Regions from separate parts of the Thioalkalivibrio sp. ALJ1 genome, predicted to be linked through region 2. Evidence: predicted binding sites of a transcription regulator. Region 2 holds the regulator's gene; the other holds the start of a gene.
The links. Region 2 encodes LexA, which represses DNA repair genes until DNA is damaged. Its sites were predicted from a motif close to TACTGTNNATATNNACAGTA; they were not measured.

Region 1: the regulator LexA is predicted to act here: its motif matches at 2,771-2,790, upstream of F462_RS11875 (error-prone DNA polymerase).

Annotation. Positions count from the first base shown of each region.
Region 1 covers NZ_KN050684.1:2,021,577-2,031,016, reverse strand. The annotation lists gene F462_RS11890 (sensor domain-containing diguanylate cyclase) at 1-741, shown strand, start outside; gene F462_RS11885 (cyclin-dependent kinase inhibitor 3 family protein) at 814-1,359, opposite strand; gene F462_RS11880 (phospholipase D-like domain-containing protein) at 1,356-2,624, opposite strand; gene F462_RS11875 (error-prone DNA polymerase) at 2,792-5,944, shown strand; gene F462_RS11870 (mannose-1-phosphate guanylyltransferase/mannose-6-phosphate isomerase) at 6,127-7,557, opposite strand; gene F462_RS11865 (phosphohexomutase domain-containing protein) at 7,563-8,906, opposite strand; gene F462_RS11860 (class I SAM-dependent methyltransferase) at 9,089-9,440, shown strand, end outside.
Region 2 covers NZ_KN050684.1:1,869,723-1,879,162, reverse strand. The annotation lists gene F462_RS11245 (ion transporter) at 31-873, shown strand; gene F462_RS11240 (2-isopropylmalate synthase) at 1,081-2,766, opposite strand; gene F462_RS11235 (Lrp/AsnC family transcriptional regulator) at 2,941-3,432, shown strand; gene lexA (transcriptional repressor LexA) at 3,673-4,290, shown strand; gene imuA (translesion DNA synthesis-associated protein ImuA) at 4,294-4,926, shown strand; gene F462_RS11220 (Y-family DNA polymerase) at 5,078-6,511, shown strand; gene rnk (nucleoside diphosphate kinase regulator) at 6,532-6,942, opposite strand; gene F462_RS11210 (glutaredoxin family protein) at 7,191-7,859, opposite strand; gene F462_RS11205 (biotin/lipoyl attachment domain-containing protein) at 7,874-8,326, opposite strand; gene F462_RS11200 (hypothetical protein) at 8,329-8,727, opposite strand; gene F462_RS11195 (hemerythrin domain-containing protein) at 8,862-9,404, shown strand; partial or broken gene F462_RS11190 (hemerythrin domain-containing protein) at 9,413-9,440, shown strand, end outside.

The sequences.
Region 1 (9,440 bases), 150 kb from region 2:
CGCTGCCTAAACCTCGTACACGAGGCCATCCGCACAGGCGATCTGCAAACGGTGGAGTACCCCTTGCGCGTGTCCGAAGTCGCGCTACTTCCCGATGCCTCACGGCAAGGTTCAAAAGGTGAGGTTGAACAATGGTTCGAGGGACGTGTCATCCCTCTATCGCCTTTCGATCACCCGAAACCCGTGGCCCTCTGGGTGGCGGTCAATATCACCCCCCGCAAACAGCTGGAACAGTACTGGCGCGAGGCGGCCCATACCGACTCGTTGACTGGGGTGGCCACTCGGTTGCGACTGTTCGATCGCGCCCGCCGCGAGGTCGAGCGGGCGCACCGCCATGGACGTCCGCTCTGCGTGCTGATGATCGACTTCGATCATTTCAAGCGGATCAATGACCACTACGGGCACGCCACTGGCGACGACGCCTTGCGTGCGGTCACCCGTGCCTGCGGCGAGATGCTGCGAGACAACGACTTTATGGGCCGCACCGGCGGAGAAGAATTTGCCGTGATCTTGCCAGAGACCGACCTGGAGGGTGCTCGGCACACCGCAAACCGGCTGTTGGAGACGGTCCGCACCATTCAGTTACCGAACGCCGCACCCGACCTTCACCTCACGATCTCGATTGGCTGTGCCCGTCTGCAAGCGGGAGAAGGCCTAGACCGCTTGATGCGCCGCGCGGATGAGCACCTTTACGCCGCGAAGGCCGCCGGGCGCGACCGGTGCTGCGGCGACTGCGATTAAGACGTAAGTGTCTTCTGCCCCCGACCGTAGTCCAGCCATCTTTATGCGCGCCTTAAACCGGTCGACTCGGATTCAGATCGCCGATCCGGGACGCGTCTGCAGGTAGAGTTGTTGATCGGGACTCTCGATGGCACCTGGGCGCGCCTGGCGCACGGTGGCGATCGCCTGGTCGGGTGACTCGCCGCGCTCAATCAGGGTCAGCGCTGCGATGGTCCCTGCCCGGCCCAACCCGCCGCCACAATGGAACACCACGGTCTCGCCGTCTTTCAGCTTTTGATGAATGGTCGGCCCTACCGCCAGCCATTGCTCCTCCCAGGGGCGATCAGGGGCGGCCATGTCACCGATTGGCAAGTACAGCCACTCCATCCCCGCTGCCTGGACAGTCTCCCCGAGCTGCGGCACCCCCAGGGCCTCTAGCTCCTGTGGCGGATTCAACGTGACCACAGTGGTCGCGCCCCAGTTACGGATCGCGGCCAGGTCAGCCGAGAGATCGCCGCCCTCGCGCGCGGATGCGGGCAGATCGAGCTCTGTACCCGGACAACGGGTGATGCCTATCGCCCCGCCCTCGGGTAGGCGCAGGGTTCCAATTTCAAGCGAACGTGGCGGATCCGTCGTCATAGATAGGGTCCAATCACCGAGGTAATCCAACCCGCAAGGCGGAAGCGCCACGGCCGGTTTTCCCATGCTTCTATCGTCAAGCGTTCGGCCTCGGCCTTGTCGGACTGGATCAGCTCGCGGATCTCCCGGGCAAAGTCCTCGTCCCATATGCTCAGGTTGGCCTCGTCGTTGAGACGAAACGACCGATTGTGCAGATTGGCCGAACCCACGCTGGCCCAGCGGTCGTCGACCGCCATCAGCTTGGAGTGGTACATGCGGGGGTGATATTCGTAAAGCTCCACACCGGCTTCGAGCATCGGACGCCAACGATTGACCGAGGCATGGCGGAAGAAACCCAGATTCATGCCATCCCCCGGCACCAGGACGCGAATCGTTACGCCCCGGTCGGCTGCCTCCACCAATGCATCGAGAAAATCCGGATCGGGGTAGAAGTACGCCGTGCCAATGGTGATGTGTTCCTCGGCGGCCGCAATCGCATGCAGGAACATGGCGCGCACACGGTGCCGCCCCTCGCGCGGGGCGCTGTTTACCACCTGGACATCGCGATTGCCGGCTTCCACTAAGGCCGGAAAATACGCCTCGCCGGTAGGCATCCGGCCCGTGGCATCAAGCCACGTCTCCATGAACGCAGCCTGCATATTGCCCACCACCGGCCCCGTGATGCGGAAATGGTTGTCACGATAGGCCTCCCGATCCTCTCCGGGGAGCCAGGCATCCGCCATATTGGCACCCCCGATAAAGCCGGTCTGACCATCGACCACCAGTAACTTGCGATGGGTGCGGTGGTTGAAACGGGATAACTGGTACCAGGACGGCTCCCGCCAGCGCACCAGCTCCACCCCGGCCTCTTCCATGCGCTCGAACTGGTCGGGATCGGCATTGCGCGAACCAATGAAATCCAGCACGGCATGCACCTTAACGCCGCGCTCCGCCGCGTTCGTCAAGGCTTCGGAGAAGGCCTTCGCCTGATCGCCCCAGTATTCGTACACCTCGAAAGTAACCGAGTGCTCGGCGTTCTCGATCGCTTCGATCTTCGCCGCGTAGATGGCCTCGCCATCCTTTAGCACCTCGATCTCGTTACCGCTGACAATGGGCTGCTGCAGGAGCAGGCCCATATCGCGCCGGAACTGGTCCGACGAAGTGCCGTAGTCCAGCGCCAGCGGTTCCGTGAGACGGTCCGGCTTGGGCAGAGCATTGAACAGCATCACGTTGCCCAGCACAAAGACCAGGACAAGAAGCAAGACCGGCAAGAAAATGTAGCGCATGAGGGACTCCGCGTAATCGGCGGGGGATCAGGGTATTGGGCGCAGTGTACACACGCGGGTCGCGGGACTCCGGAATCAGGCCACAAAGCATCAGGACGAGCGTTCCTGCACCGCGATTACGGGCATACCTGTCGACTTACGCATAGTACTGTATATTTTGACAGTCTATGTGCAGCGCGTCCCACACCTTTCCTGACCCCTCAGCGGAACCTGCCTATGCCGAGCTGACTGCGCTCAGCAATTTCTCGTTCCTGCGCGGGGCCTCGCACCCGGAGGAGCTGATCGAACGGGCACAGACACTGGGGTATCGAGCGCTGGCGCTGACCGATATCGCCTCGCTAGCCGGGGTGGTGCGCGCCCACGCCGCCGCGAAGGACTGCGGCCTGCACCTGATCCTGGGGGCAACCTTCCGCCTCGCGGATGGCCCCACCCTGACCCTGCTGGTGCGCAATGCGGCGGGCTATGCCGCGCTGTGCCGCCTGATCACCCGGGCCCGCGGCGCGGCGGACAAGGGGTACTACCACCTGACACAGGCGGACCTCGACGCCCTGCCCGCCGAGGCGCGGGCCGGCTGGCACGTCCTGCTGCGTATCGAGCCCGGGATCGCGGAGACGCCACTCGCCGAAGCGGCCGGCTGGCTGGACGGATGGGCCGCTTCGGGGCAGGCCCATCTGGCGGTCAGCCAGTTGCGCATGCCGGAGGATGCCCCGCTCGCGACCCGCGCGCGGCAGCTCGCCGACACGACGGGGCTCCCGATCGTCGCCTGCGGCGATGTGCACATGCACGCTCGCGGCCGGCGTGCCCTGCAGGACGTACTGACCGCGCTGCGCCTGCGCACCACGGTTGCCGAGGCGGCCCCGGCGCGCTTCCCCAACGGCGAGCGCTGCCTGCGCCCGCGCGACGACCTGGCCGCGCTGTATCCCGCCGCCTGGCTCGCGGCCAGTGTGCGCATCGCGCGGGACTGCAACTTCTCGCTGGACGCGGTCACCTACCGCTACCCGACCGACCCCCTGCCCCGGGACATGAACCCGACCGCCTATCTGCGCGAGGAGACCCTGAAGGGCGCACACGGGCGCTGGCCCGAGGGCATCCCGCCGAAGGTGGCCGAGCAAATCGAGCGCGAGCTCGGGATCATCGCGCAGCTTGGCTACGAGCCCTACTTCCTGACGGTCTACGACATCGTGCGCTTTGCCCGTAGCCGCGGGATCCTGTGCCAGGGGCGCGGCTCGGCGGCGAATTCCGCGGTCTGTTATGCCCTCGGGATCACGGCGGTGGATCCCTCGCGCTCCAGTATGCTGTTCGAGCGCTTTATCTCCGCCGAGCGTGGTGAGCCGCCGGATATCGATGTCGACTTTGAACACGAACGTCGCGAGGAGGTGATCCAGTACATCTACCAGCGCTATGGCCGTGAGCGCGCGGCCCTGGCCTGCACCGTAATCCGCTACCGCCGCCGCAGCGCCCTGCGCGATGTGGGCCGCGCGCTGGACATCTCGCGCGCCCGGCTGGATGCCCTGACCGCCAATCTCGCCTGGTGGGACGACGGCATCCCCGCCGAGCGTCTGCGCGAGGTCGGGCTGGACCCGAACGGCGCGCTGGCTTGGCAGTGGCAGGTATTGACCGCCGAGCTACTCGGCTTCCCGCGCCACCTGTCGCAGCACACCGGGGGCTTCGTGATCGCCGAGGGACGACTAGACGAACTGGTCCCGATCGAGAACGCCGCCATGCCGGAGCGCTCGGTGATCCAGTGGGACAAGGACGACCTGGACGCTGTGGGCCTGCTGAAGATCGATGTGCTGGCGCTGGGCATGCTCTCCTGCGTACGCCGCGCGCTGGAGCTGATGGCTCTCCACCGGGGCCGCGACTGGGGCCTCGCCGACATCCCTACCGAAGACTCGGCCGTCTACCGCATGCTGCAACAGGCCGACACCCTGGGCGTATTCCAGATCGAGTCGCGCGCCCAGATGAGCATGCTGCCGCGGCTGAAGCCCAACAACTTCTACGACCTGGTGATCCAGATCGCTATCGTGCGCCCCGGCCCGATCCAGGGGGACATGGTCCACCCGTATCTGAAGCGCCGCGCCCACCCGGACAAGGTGCGCTACCCCAACCCCGAGGTTCGGCGGGTCCTGGAGCGCACCCTGGGTGTACCGATCTTCCAGGAACAGGTGATTGAACTGGCGATGGTCGCAGCCGGTTTCACCGCCGGCGAGGCCGACGGCCTGCGCCGCGCCATCGGCGCCTGGCGGCGTACCGGACGCCTGGCGACCTACCGCGAACGCTTAATGCAAGGCATGCAGGAACGTGGATATCCATCTGGATTTGCCGAAAAGATCTACCAGCAAATCCTCGGCTTCGGGGAATACGGCTTTCCCGAATCGCACTCCGCCAGCTTTGCCCTGATTACCTATGTCTCGTCCTGGTTCAAGCGCCATGACCCCGCGATCTTTGCCTGCGCCCTCCTGAACAGCCAGCCAATGGGGTTCTACGCCCCGGCGCAGATCGTGGCCGACGCCCGCCGCCACGATGTCGAGGTGCGCCCGGTGGACGTGCGCTTCAGCGACTGGGACTGCACGGTGGAAACCATCGCGGGCAGTGACGACTTGGCCCTGCGCCTGGGCCTGAACCGGATTGGCGGACTGGCGCAGACCGTCGGGGAGCGGATCGTGGCCGCGCGTCAGACGCGCCCACTTCAGGATGTGCCGGACCTGGTGGCGCGAGCCGCCCTCACCCGCGCCCAGGCCAATCGCCTGGCTCGCGCCGACGCCCTGAAAGGCCTGGCCGGCAACCGCCACCAGGCGCGCTGGACGACCGAAGCGGTGGAAGAACCTCTGCCGCTGTTCGCCAATCTCCCAGCCGAAGCCACCCGCGAAGCCGACGTAACACCGCTGCTCCCCCGCCCGGATGGGATCGACGACCTGGTACAGGACTACGCCACCCAAGGCCTGAGCCTGGGCCCACACCCGCTAGCCCTGATGCGCCCGTTCCTGGAGCAGCGCCGACTGGCCACCGCCGCCCGGCTACTGGAGCATCCCGGTCACAGCGGGGCGCGCTATGCCGGGCTGGTGATCACCCGCCAGCGGCCGGGCTCGGCCAACGGCACGGTGTTCCTGACCCTGGAGGACGAGAGTGGCACGCTGAACCTGATCGTCTGGCCGGACCGGGTGGAGCGCTTTCGCGCCGAGGTCCTGCACGGTCGCCTGCTGGAGGCCCACGGGGAATGGCAGTACAGCGAGGGGGTCGGCCACCTGATCGTGCAACGTCTGATCGACCGCAGCACATGGCTGGGCGAGCTCGTCACCCACTCCCGCGACTTCGGCTAATCCGCGTCTCCCTAGAGGGATGCGGATTAAGGACCAATGGCTTTTGCACCACGAAGCCCTCGAAAGCACGAAGAACAGACAAGGGACAGCGGCATCAGGGCAAAGTCGAGTTATGCGCGAACAGGCAGATTGATCAGCGTCTGCCGGGGAATCGGCTCCATTGACCGCACCCGCTACCGTTTTCAGGTGCGGCCGTAGACGTCTTCCAAGCGGACGATATCATCCTCACCCAGATAGCTGCCCGACTGCACCTCGATCAACTCCAGGGGCAGTGTTCCCGGATTCTCCAGACAATGAACCTGCCCGATGGGGATAAACGTCGACTCGTTCTCGGTGACCAGATAGTTCTGCTCGCCATTGGTCACCCGCGCCGTCCCGCGGACCACCACCCAATGCTCGGCCCGATGATGGTGCATTTGCAGGGACAGTCGGGCGCCGGGCTTCACCGTGATCCGCTTCACCTGGTACCGAGCCCCGGTGTCGATCGATTCGTAGCATCCCCAGGGGCGATAGACCGCAGGGTGGTTCATATGCTCGGTTCGATTGGCTACCCGCAACCGATCCACGATGCGTTTAACGTCCTGTACGCGGTCACGATCGGCCACCAGCACCGCGTCTCGGGTCGCAATCACAGCTAGATCGCGCAGACCGATGCCCGCCACCAGCAGGCCGTCGGCGTCTACCACGCAACCCTCGCTGTCTTCCAGCAGGCAGTCACCGCGAAGGGTGTTGCCCTCCCCGTCCATGCCGCGAATGTTGGCCAGGGCTGACCACGAGCCGATGTCGCTCCAACCAGCAGACAGCGGCGTTACGGCGGCACGCTCAGTGCGTTCCATCACGGCGTAGTCCACGGAGATGTTCGGGGCGGCCGCGAAGGCCTCCGGATCAACCCGCAGGAAATCCAGGTCCTCGCGGGCGTTCTGCAGCGCCCCACGACAGGCGGCCACGATAGCGGGCTCGAAGCGCTCCAGTTCCTTCAGATACTGCGAGGCACGGAACACGAACATGCCGCTGTTCCAGAGATAGTCCCCGCCGTCCACATACGCCTGCGCGGTCGCTACACCCGGCTTTTCCACAAAGCGGGCGACCCGCGCCCCGGAACTGCCCAAAGGCTCGCCCTGCTGGATATACCCATAGCCGGTCTCGGCGGCGGTCGGCACGATACCGAACGTCACTAGGTAACTCGCTTCGGCAAGCGCCACCGCGCGATCGACTGCCTCCCGGAAGGCATCGGGATCACCGATGTGGTGATCTGCCGCCAGCACCAGCAGCAGCGGATCGCGGCCCTCCGCCTGCGCCTGCAGAGCCGCCAGCGCGATAGCAGGCGCCGTGTTGCGGCCTTCCGGCTCCAACAGGATTCGGGCGTGCTCCACCCCAATAGCCCGCAACTGCTCGGCCGCCAGGAAGCGGTGTTCCACATTCGCCAGCACTAGGGGCGCAAAGCAGCCAAGGCCCTCCAGGCGGTGGGCGGTTTGCTGTAACAGAGTCTGCTCGCCCGTCAGGGGGAGAAACTGCTTGGGGTAATGGCTGCGCGATACCGGCCATAATCGAGTGCCCGAGCCTCCGGCGAGGATGACGGGCTGAAGTTCGCTCTGGCGATCCATGCGTTCCATCGGGCTCACCCCCTGATCAAGCTCGAAATCTCGTCCACACGCTGATTCAGAAGGGCTGCATTAGCGCGAGTCTCCACATTCAGCCTCAACAGCGGCTCGGTATTCGAGCTGCGCAGATTCAAGCGCCAGTCGGCGAATTCCAGGCTGGCACCATCGGTATCGTCCCGGATGCCACCCTGCCCTGCATAGGCCTCGAGGACACGATCCGTAGCCGCGGCGGCATCCTCCACTTCGAAATTCAGTTCGCCACTGCACGGGAAGCGCGCCATCCGCTCCGCGACCATGGAGCCCAGGGACTGCTTACGGCGCCCCATCAGTTCGGCCACCCGCAGCCAGGGCAACATACCGGTATCGCAGTAGTAGAAATCCCGAAAATAGTGGTGCGCGCTCATTTCGCCGCCATAAATGGCGTCTTCGTAACGCAATCGCTCCTTCATAAAGGCGTGCCCGGTCTTCGACTGGATAGGCTCGCCTCCGGCGGCGCGGACCATCTCAATGGTGTTCCAGGTAAGGCGAGGGTCATGGACGATGCGCTCTCCGGCATGCCCTTCCAGGCAGGCCTCGGCCAACAATCCAACGATGTAGTAGCCCTCGATGAAATGGCCTTCAGCGTCGAACAGGAAACAGCGATCGAAGTCGCCATCCCACGCAACCCCCAAATCCGCGCCATGCGCGCGAACCGCTTCGGCCGTGGCGGCGCGGTTCTCGGGAAGCAACGGATTGGGAATGCCATTGGGAAACCGACCATCCGGCTCGAAGTTCACCCGTATGAACTCGAACGGCAGATGCGGCTCCAGTGCTTCCAGCACCGGGCCCGCGCCGCCGTTGCCGGGATTCACGACCACCTTGAGTTTGGGCAGCGAAGGAGAATCGACCGAGGCCAGCAAGCGGGCAATGTAATCCGCACGATGATCCAGGCGCCGGACCTGACCATTCGGCAACGGCCGGAAATCGCCGCGTTCGGCTCGCACCCGGATGGCCTGCAGCCCGGAATCGCCGCTGATTGGGCGGGCATCACTACGCACCAGCTTCAGCCCATTGTAGTCCAGGGGGTTGTGGCTGGCGGTAACCATAATCCCTCCCCCAGCCCCGTAATGGGCGGTCGCGAAGTACACCTCCTCGGTGCCACACATGCCGATATCGGCCACATCGCTTCCACCGGCGGTCAGACCTCCGATGAGGGCCTGGGCCAGCTCCGGACTGGACAGACGGATATCGTGCCCGACCACGGTCCGTCCAGGCCGAATCTCCTCGGCAAAGGCGCGACCGATCGCATGCACAACCTCCGGATTGAGTTGATCCGGCACTCGGCCCCGCACGTCATAGGCCTTGAAACAGTCGATCTTCATGCACATCCCTTCCGGCGTTCACCACCCCCGAGCCTATCGAGGGAATCACAACTCCTCACCGCATGATACATAGCCAAAACGGCCCATGGCGCCCGATCAGTGCCATTGGCGTGAACACCGTTACTTGACGTTACTGACGCATGCCCCCGAACATGGTGTGTTTATCCAACAAGGAGAAGCCGATGAGTGAGCCGCAAGTGAAGACCGAGGAGAAGAAGCAGCATTTTGACGATATCTACGTCGCCGAGACCCCGGTGCCGTTCAAGGAGCGCATTATCGACGCGCTCGATTACATCTCCGACGACTTCAACCGGCAAACCTTCGACCGGCTGATCCTCCCCTGGGCCGAACAACAGGCCGCAGCCGGCAAGACCCTCAATTACGTGGACCTTTGCTGCTGCTTCGGTAACACCACCATGGCGGCCATCCACAATATGGATGTCGAGGCGATCCGCGCCAACTGGGCGGACGAGCAAGCCTGCAAGACCGTCGCAGCCCCGCGCCGCCTGCCGATGAAGACCACCGGCATCGACA
Region 2 (9,440 bases):
TCCCCGAGTACTGCGACGACCCCTGACATCATGAGCGAGACCCCCACGCTGCGCACCCGTCTGGAAGGCTTTATCGAGGCCCAACTGACCCAGCGCTTCATCATCGGCTTGATCCTGCTGAATGCGGTGACATTGGGCCTTGAGACCTCGGACACGGTGATGGGCTGGATGGGGCCCGTGGTCCTGGCCGCGGACGTCATCATCCTGTCGATCTTCACCGCCGAGGTGCTGACCAAGCTGTTCGTCTACCGTCTAAGTTTTTGGCGCAACCCGTGGAATGTGTTCGATTTCCTCGTGGTAGGGATCGCACTGATTCCGGCCTCCGGCCCATTTTCCGTACTGCGCGTGCTGCGTCTGCTACGCCTGGTCTCGCTGGTGCCCAAACTTCGTTTCATCGTCGAGGCACTACTGCGCGCGATCCCGGGGATTCTCTCCATCATGGGTCTGCTGGTACTGATCTTCTACGTATTTGCGATCATCGCCACCGGGCTTTTCAGTGAGTCCTTCCCGAACAAGTTCGGCACCCTCGGCGCCACCATGTACAGCCTGTTCCAGGTGATGACCCTCGAGGGCTGGTCCGAAGACATTGCGCGCCCGGTAATGGAGACCTACCCCTGGGCCTGGGCATTCTTCGTGCCCTTCATCCTGATCGCCACATTCACCGTGCTGAACCTGTTCATCGCGATCATCGTGGACGCGATGCAGCGCATGCATGACCGCTCCATGGAAATCGAACAACAGATGATCCACGAGAGCGTGCACGAGGAAAACAAGGTGCTGCATAGCGAGATCCACGAACTGCAGCAGGAAACCCTGAAACTGCAGGAACGCCTGACCCGCATGCAGACCATGCTGGAGAAGCGGGTGAAGTAAAAAGCCTGGGACGCAGGCCCGGCTGCGACGCTCCAGCGCGAGCGGAGACTTCGCCGCCAAGGCGGCTCCTACAAAGCCGCATCTAACCCCGGTAGGGCCTGCTTGCAGACGAAGGCCCTGCCAAAGCCAGCCCCACCTCAACGACCGGTGATTGCGTGGCCCTCAATGCCCCGCCTGCGCGCCCTCGGACGCACAGAAGGCCGCGGGTCAGGCGTTGACGGCGGCCGGTTCGGCGGCGCGTTCGCCCAGGCGGCGGCCGGTGGCATTCAGTACCGCCTGCAGCGTCGCGGCGGTGGTGTCCTCACCCAGAGCGACCCCGACCGAACGCTCACCATCGACCGTCAGTTCCACGGCGGCCATGGCGCGTGCCTCGGTGCCGGACTCCATCGCATGCTCGTCGAAGTGGCTGACCTTCACCTCCACTCCGCGCTCGGCCTGCATCGCGGCGGTCAGGGCCTCGACCGCCCCGTGACCCTCGCCCTGCAGGCGCGACTCGCGCCCGGGCGGGCCCATGGTCGCGTCCAGCCGCACCACCGGGCCTTCCTTCTCGATCTCGTAGCGCACCAGATCCCAGCCGGCGACCGGCGTCAGGTAGTGCTGCTCGAACAGCTCGTGGATGCGCTTCGAGGAGACCTCGATCTGCGAGGTCTCGGCATCCTTCTGCACGATGCGGGCGAACTCGATCGCCAGCCAGCGCGGCACCTCGATACCGTAATCGCGCTCCAGCACATGTGCCACGCCGCCCTTGCCGGACTGGCTGTTGATGCGCACGACCTCCTCGTAGCGCCGGCCCAGATCGCCTGGGTCGATCGGCAGGTAGGGCACGTTCCAGTGGCCGCCCTTCTCCTTGTAGTACGCCAGGCCCTTGCGGATCGCATCCTGATGGCTGCCGGAGAACGCGGTGTACACCAGCTCGCCCGCCCACGGATGGCGCGGATGGACGGGCATGTCGGTGCACTCCTTGTACACGTCGATCAGCCGTTCCATGTCGGAGAGATCGATGGTCGGGTCGATGCCCTGCGAGTACAGGTTCATGCCGACGGTGACCAGGTCCATGTTGCCGGTGCGCTCGCCGTTACCGAACAGCGTGCCTTCCAGGCGATCGGCCCCGGCCAGCAGGCCCAGCTCGGCCGCGGCCACGCCGGTACCGCGGTCGTTGTGCGTATGCAGCGACACACAGAAGTGCTCGCGATACTGCACATAGTCGCAGAACCACTCGACCTGGTCGGCGAACACGTTCGGCGTGGTCGACTCGACCGTAGCCGGCAGGTTAATCACCACCTTCTGCCCCTGATCCGGGCGCCAGATCGCGTTCACCGCGTCCACGACCTCGACCGCGTAGTCCAGCTCGGTGGTGGAGAAGCTCTCCGGCGAGTACTGGAAGATCCAGTCCGTCTGCGGATACCTCGCCGCGTAGTCGCGCACCCAGCGCGCGCCGTTCTCGGCTATGCCGCGGATGCCGGCACGGTCCATGCGGAAGACCTGCTCGCGCTGCGCCGGGTTGGTGGAGTTGTACACGTGCACCACCGCGCGCGGCGCGCCCTCCAGCGCCGCGAAGGTCTTCTGGATCAGGTCCTCGCGCGCCTGGGTCAGCACTTGGATATACACGCCCTCGGGGATGCGGTCTTCGTCGATCAGGCGGCGGGTGAAGTCGTAGTCGATCTGCGAGGCGGAGGGAAAGCCGATCTCGATCTCAGTCAAGCCGATATCCACCAGCACCTCGAAGAAGCGCATCTTCTGCTCCACGCTCATCGGGTGCACCAGCGCCTGGTTGCCGTCGCGCAGGTCCACCGCGCAGAAACGCGGCGCAACCGTGGTGCGCTGCGTCGGCCAGCGGCGATCCGCCTTGTCGATCGGCGGGAACGGGGCATATTTGGTGTGATCGAAGGCCATGGTGCGCGTCTCCTGTAAGGGCGCGGGCCGAACACCAGCCACCGCGCTCCGGATTTCTATCTGTGCATTATTCTAACGCATCCATCCGGGCATAACCTTGCTTTTTTCCCTATCAAGGCCTTAATAAGGATCTATAATTGCGCATTAAAGCTCAATATGCGCAATAATACACCTATGAAACCGCAACCGCACTCACTGGACCGCTATGACCGCCGCATCCTCGAGATCCTGCAGGAGGACGCGAGCCTGTCGAACCAGGCCCTGGCCGAACGCGTCGGACTCAGCCCCTCCCCGTGCCTGCGCCGCGTCCGCGCGCTGGAGCAGGCCGGTATCCTGCTGCGCCGCGTGGCGCTGCTGGACCGGCGCCGTCTGGGCCTGGAGCTGACCGCCCTGATCCACATCGGCATGGACCGCCACACGCCGGAGCGCTTCGCGCATTTCGAGGAGACCGTGGCTGGCTACCCCGAGGTGCAGCACTGCTACCTGATCACCGGCCAGTCCGCCGACTACATGCTGCAGGTCGTCGTGCCGGACATGGATGCCTACCAGGACTTCCTGCTGCGGCGCATCACCCGCCTGGAGGGCGTGGACAGCGTGCACTCCAGCTTTGTCCTGCGCCGCGTCGTCGACCGCACCGCCCTCCCCCTCGACTACACCCCCACCTGACCGCCCAAAATCAAGGGCGGTCTACAGGAAGATAGGAAGGCTGGAAGATTGGTGGATATGACGGCAGTGCCGTAACACACGGCGGGGGGACAACGTGGACGTCTGCGATCACGCCTCACCCTAAAAACCTTCCGATCTTCCCATCTTCCTGTGAATCGCCCTTGACCTTGACCTTTTTCGCTTGTCCTCGTGCGGGGCGTAGATGTACTGTATGTATATACAGTTACCGGAGGGCGCCTTGTGTCGCTTACTGAACGCCAGCAGGCCATCCTCGACTACATCATCGAGACCGTTGCCACCCAGGGCACGGCGCCGACCCGCAGCGAGATCGCCCGGGCCTTCGGCTTTCGCTCGCCCTATGCGGCCGAGTGTCACCTGAAGGCCCTGGAGAAAAAGGGCGCCATCGAACTGCTGGGCGGTACCTCCCGCGGTATCCGCCTGCCCCGCGCCGCCCGGGGCGCACCGACCGAACTGCCCCTGGTCGGGCGCGTCGCCGCCGGCCTGCCGATCCTTGCCACCGAACACATAGAACGCCACTACCGGGTCGACGACGCCCTGTTCCGCGCCTGCCCGGACTACCTCCTGCGCGTGCATGGCGAGAGCATGCGCGATGCCGGCATCCTCGACGGCGACCTGCTGGCCGTGCGCCAGACCCCGGAGGCCCGGCCCGGTCAGGTCGTGGTCGCCCGCATCGAGGACGAGGTCACCGTAAAGCGCTTCGCGCAGGACGGCTCGCGGGTCCGCCTGCTGCCGGAAAACCCCGACTTCGCCCCCATCGAGATCGACCTGGAGCGCCAGGAACTGGCCATCGAGGGGGTCGGCGTGGGCGTTCTGCGCGATCTCGACCCCCAGACCTGAGTCATGGGCGCGCTGGATACCCTGCTCGACCATCCGGCCCTCTGGCGCGGACGCAGCGCCACCCCGGCCCCGGATGCCCCGGTCTGGCCCAGCGGCCACGCGGAGCTCGACCGGGCCCTGGGCGGGGGCTGGCCACGCGGCCAGCTGGTCGAAATGCTGGGCGCCCCGTTCGGCTGCGGCGAGACCCGGCTGCTGGTCCCCATGCTGGCCGCCTGCGGCCAGGACGACTACTGGATTGCGGTGATCGCACCATCGGCCACCCCCTGGCTGCCGGGCTGGCAGACCCTGGGCATCCCGCCGGAGCGGGTACTGCTGATCCGCACCGAGCACGATCGCGACACCCTGTGGGCCGGCGAACAGTGCCTGCGCGACCCGGCCTTCGGCGTACTGCTCGCCTGGCTGCGCAGCCCCGTGGAGACGGCCCTGCTGCGCCGGCTGCGCCTGGCCGCCAGCGAGAGTCGGGCCTGCGCCATCCTGTACCGACCGCCGACGGCCGCGGCCCAGCCCTCGCCGGCCCATCAGCGCCTGCGCTGGCAGCCCACGGCCTCCGGCCTGGAACTACACTGCCTGAAGGGGCTGGGCCCCTGGGCCCGCTCCGGCGACCCACTGCAGGTTCCCGCTCCCGCGGAGACCTGAGATGGGCCACCCTGCCCGCCCCCCACGTGCGGATACGCGCCTGAAACCGACCCGGCAGCAGCTGAGCCTGCTCCCGGCTACCGCGCCCATACCCCGTCCGCCACAGGCGCATAGTGCTCCCGCGGGTGCCCGGATGCGGCAGGAACACTGGATGGCGATCGACCTGCCACACCTGGCGCTGGAGGCACTGGCCCGCGCGGAACCGGGCCATGAGCGACTGCAGCGTCCTCTGTTGGTAGTGGAATCCGCCCCCACTCCGCGGGTGCATGCCGCCAACCGTGCGGCCCTACAGGCAGGTGCTCGCCCCGGCATGGCACTAGGGGATGCACTGGCGGTACTGGATACCCCGGAACTGGTCGAGCATGCCCCGGAGACCCTGCAAGCCCAGCTGGAGATGCTGGCGGGTGTATTGCTGCAGTTCTCCGACCACGTGCACCCGGAACCGGAGGCCCAGCGCATCCTGGTGGAGATCGGACGCAGCCGCCGCCTGTTCGGTGGCCTGGAGGTCCTGCGGGAGCAGATTCAGTCTACCCTGGGTGAACTGGGCTTCCACCCTCGTATCGGCCTGGCACTCAGCCCCGCCGCCGCGCGCCTGCTGGCCCGCACGCGCAACCCCGTAATCGCGGAAGATCCCGAGGCCCTGCGTCGCGTCCTGTCGCCGGTCCTGCTAGACGCGCTGCCACTCGCGGCCACCACCCGCGAGGGCCTGCGGGCCGTAGGCCTGCGCCAGCTCGGCGATCTGCTGCGCCTCTCGCGCCCCGAGTTGGCCCGGCGCCATGGACCGGAACTGCTGGGCCTGCTGGATCGCCTGCTGGCGAGGCGTACGGAGACCCTGCCGCGGTTTGCTCCGCCCCCGGTGCTGGACCTGTCTCTGCGCCTGGACCACGAGATCCACGCCACAACGGCCCTGGCCTTTCCGCTCAAGCGCCTGCTGCGCCAGGCCGAGGCCCAGCTGCGCGGTCTGAACCGCAGTCTGCAGGGGATAACACTGGAGCTCGCGCATCGCGAGGCGCGCACGCGGTTTTCGCTGGAGCGGGGGCAGCCGGGCATACGCACCGACGAATGGCTGTCCCTGTGGCAGACTCGCCTGGAGCGCGAGACCCTGCCGGAGGCGGTCATCGGCCTGCGCCTGTGGGCCACTCGCCTGCTGGACCCGCCGGCCCGGAGCAATAGCCTGCTCGCCGAGGATCCGGCCAGTGCGCCATCGGCGGATCAGGTGCCCACAGTGCTGGCCCGCCTGCGCGCCCGACTGGGCGAACAGGCCGTCGCGCGTCTGGTCAGTCGCCACACACCAAGGCCGGAGGACGGTCAGAGGCCATGGCACGATCTCGCTACCTTGCCGGATCCTGATACCCCAACACCGGCGCAGCAGGTCTGCGGAACCGCGCTCTGGCTGCAGCGCCCCGAACCCATCACTCCCCCCACCCAGCCCCGGTGGCTGGGACGGCTGGAAGACGGCTGGTGGGATCACGGCCAGGATGCGCGCCGTGACTATGCCTGCGCCCAAGATCGCCAGGGTCGCCGGCTGTGGCTGTACTGCTGCCTGCGCAGTGGCCAGTGGTATCGCCAGGGCTACTGGGGCTGAAACGTCGCCCCGACCACGGGTCAGCGGTGATATTCGCCCGCACGCTCCGGCTGGTACTCGACCTCTTCGATCTGCACGTGCATCTGGCCACCACCCGGGCGTGGCCACCCGATCTCGTCACCCTCTGACAGGCCCAGCAGGGCGCTGCCCACCGGTGCCAAGATCGACAACGTACCGCCGCTCTCGTCCACGTCGCGCGGATATACCAGGGTCATCGAAAATTCATCGCCGGATTCGATCACCCGGAACCGGACCCTGGAATTCATCGTGACCACCGAACCCGGGATCGCATGCGAATCCACCACATCCGCGCGGTCCAGCTCGGCCTCCAGGTCCGTCTTGCCCGGAAAGGCATCCGCCGGCAACGATTCCAGCAGCTTGTCCAGGCGTTCCATGTCCGTGGTAGAGACAACGATCTTCGGCTTGTTCACTTTTCACGCTCCAAAATGCAGGACGCGCCTCCGGGGAGACGCGCCAGGCAAAATACGATTCGGGGTATTTCCGGAAACAGGAAATATAGTCCGGAGACTAGCCAAGACCTCGCCAAAAAGCCATAGCGCCCATCACAGCAGCGACACGCACCTGCGCGCTGGTTAGCGGGACCCGAACTCCCGCCACGCCGCGTAGCAGCCGCGCAATACATGGGCAGCATGGTCCCGGATTCTACTGTGACCAACAATCACAGCGACGGCCGCACCAGTAGCGGGACCATCCGAACCGCAAACAACGTGAGCCCTAACAAGGCCGCTACCGCGCCCACCGCCGTCAGCGTCGCGACGCCCAGGATCCACCCCAGCCCCATGCCCACTACGGCGAGATGCACCAGGACTTGCGGCGCCCAGGCCCACACCCAGCCGCCCGCGATCGGGTGGCCGGTAAAGCGCGGCAGCATATGCTCCCCAAGCCCCATGATCAGCAGCAGCAGAAAGCCCAGGGTAAATCCGTGCAGCGCCGCCGGCCGGGCCGCGCCCTCTAGGAAAAAGCCCCCCAGCGGCAGCGCCACCCCCGCGATCAGCAGCCAGACCATCGCCCCCAGCACCGAGGCCCGACTGGAGGGTGACAGGCCCAGCCCTACATGCCGGGCCGCCTTCTGCGTACGCTCCGGGGCGGCGCCCACCAGTCCGGTGGCGGCCGTGCGATCCAGCAGACCGATGTGCTTGAGCTCGCCATCGACCACCACCGCGGGAATCGACCGGATGCGCAGCCGGGTCGCCAGTTCGCGGCCCTCCGGCTGACCCATATCGACCACGGCGAAGTCGATCTGTTTGTCCTCCGACACCTGCCGCCAGACGCGTTCGGCGTCGTGACAGGAGGCGCACCATTCGGACACCAGCAGTTCCACCTTCATGAGTCCGTCTCCCCTCAGTCCGCGCAGCGCATGCAGTGGATGTCGTAGCGGTCGATCCATTGCTTGAGGCCGGCGATCGCCTCGGGACCGGTGTGCAGCCGCTCCAGCGCCTTTTCCGGGTCGTCCGGGCGCATCACCACGACCCAGGCATCGGTGTAGGGTGCGACGTTTACAAGACCGGGATCGGCCTCCACCGCCGGGTTGATGCGCTCGATGATGCCGTCGAACGGGGTCGGGATGCCGCCTGCCCACTTGCCGGACTCCAGACGCGCCACCGGCTTGCCCGCCGCCCGGTGCGAACCCGGCTTGCGAAAACGGAAGTACTGCACCCGCCCGGCCATGGTCTGGGCGGGATCGGTAATCCCGAGGGTAAAGGTCCCGTCGTCCTCCGGACGCACCCAGACATAATCCAGGTCGTAGAACAGGTCACCCGGCAATTCGCAGCCGCTGTATTCCTCGCGTGCCATGCTCAGGCCCCCTTCGGTCCGTAGTGCCGCACGGTCAGCGCGATGTTCACGGCAAACAGGATCATCGCCCCCCAGGCCATCGCACCACCGACCGCGACGGTCGGGTTATGGAACAGCAACCAGCCTGCGACCATCACCCAGAGTCCGACGTTCGCCAAAAGGAACTGCGCGTGCCCCAGACGTTCGGAGAACAACGAGCGCCCTGAAAAACGAGGCAGCACGTGCAGGCCCACGCCGTAGATCATCATGATCACGAATCCCAGCAGCATCAGGTGCCCATGGATGCGCGGCACGTTGCCCGGGATCAGCCCCGGCTGTGCCAGCCAGACAATGCCGAGCAGCCCGCCCAGCAGGGCGTAGATCAGGGCTGCGAGAATGAACATCCGGTTGCGAGGATGCATGGAACGCTCCTTGTCGGGTTTTGCACAGCGTACGTGAAGTTATATTTTGTATATATTGATCGAAATCAAGACGGCCATCAGCCGTTTCCGTAAAAGTCTTGCCTCAAGGTAACTTTCGAGACGCAAAACCCGCAATGGACTTACAACTTCACAAACCCATCCCTGGATTCCAGCAACCTATCGAGCTGCTGCGGGCCTGCCATCGCAGGATCTTCAACTCCCTGGATATCCTGGAGCGCCTGCCGGCACATCTGCAGGACAACGGTGTCGATGAGGAGGCTCGCACTGCGGCGGACCGAATCCTCAAGTATTTCCACGAGGCGGCACCCAACCATCATGCGGATGAAGACGAAGACCTCTTCCCCCTCCTACGGCGCCATTGCGACCACTCCGAAAGCCACCCACAGCTTTGCGAATGGCTGGATCGCCTCACGGCCGAACACACCGAGATCGAGGCCGGCTGGGATCGCCTGGAGCCCGACCTGGAACGCATCGCAAGCGGTGAGCGGGCGGAGCTCACCGGCGCCGCTGCGTGGATCGAGCAATACCGGGTTCACCTCGATCTGGAGGAACGCGCCGTGCTCCCGTTTGCCGAGTATCTGCTGGGGCCGGAGGACCGCCGCGCCATCGGCGCCTCGATGGCTGCTCGCCGTGGCATCCAGCCAACCGCCGATTGAACCCTGACATGGCGGATTTTGTTCTCGATCTTCGCG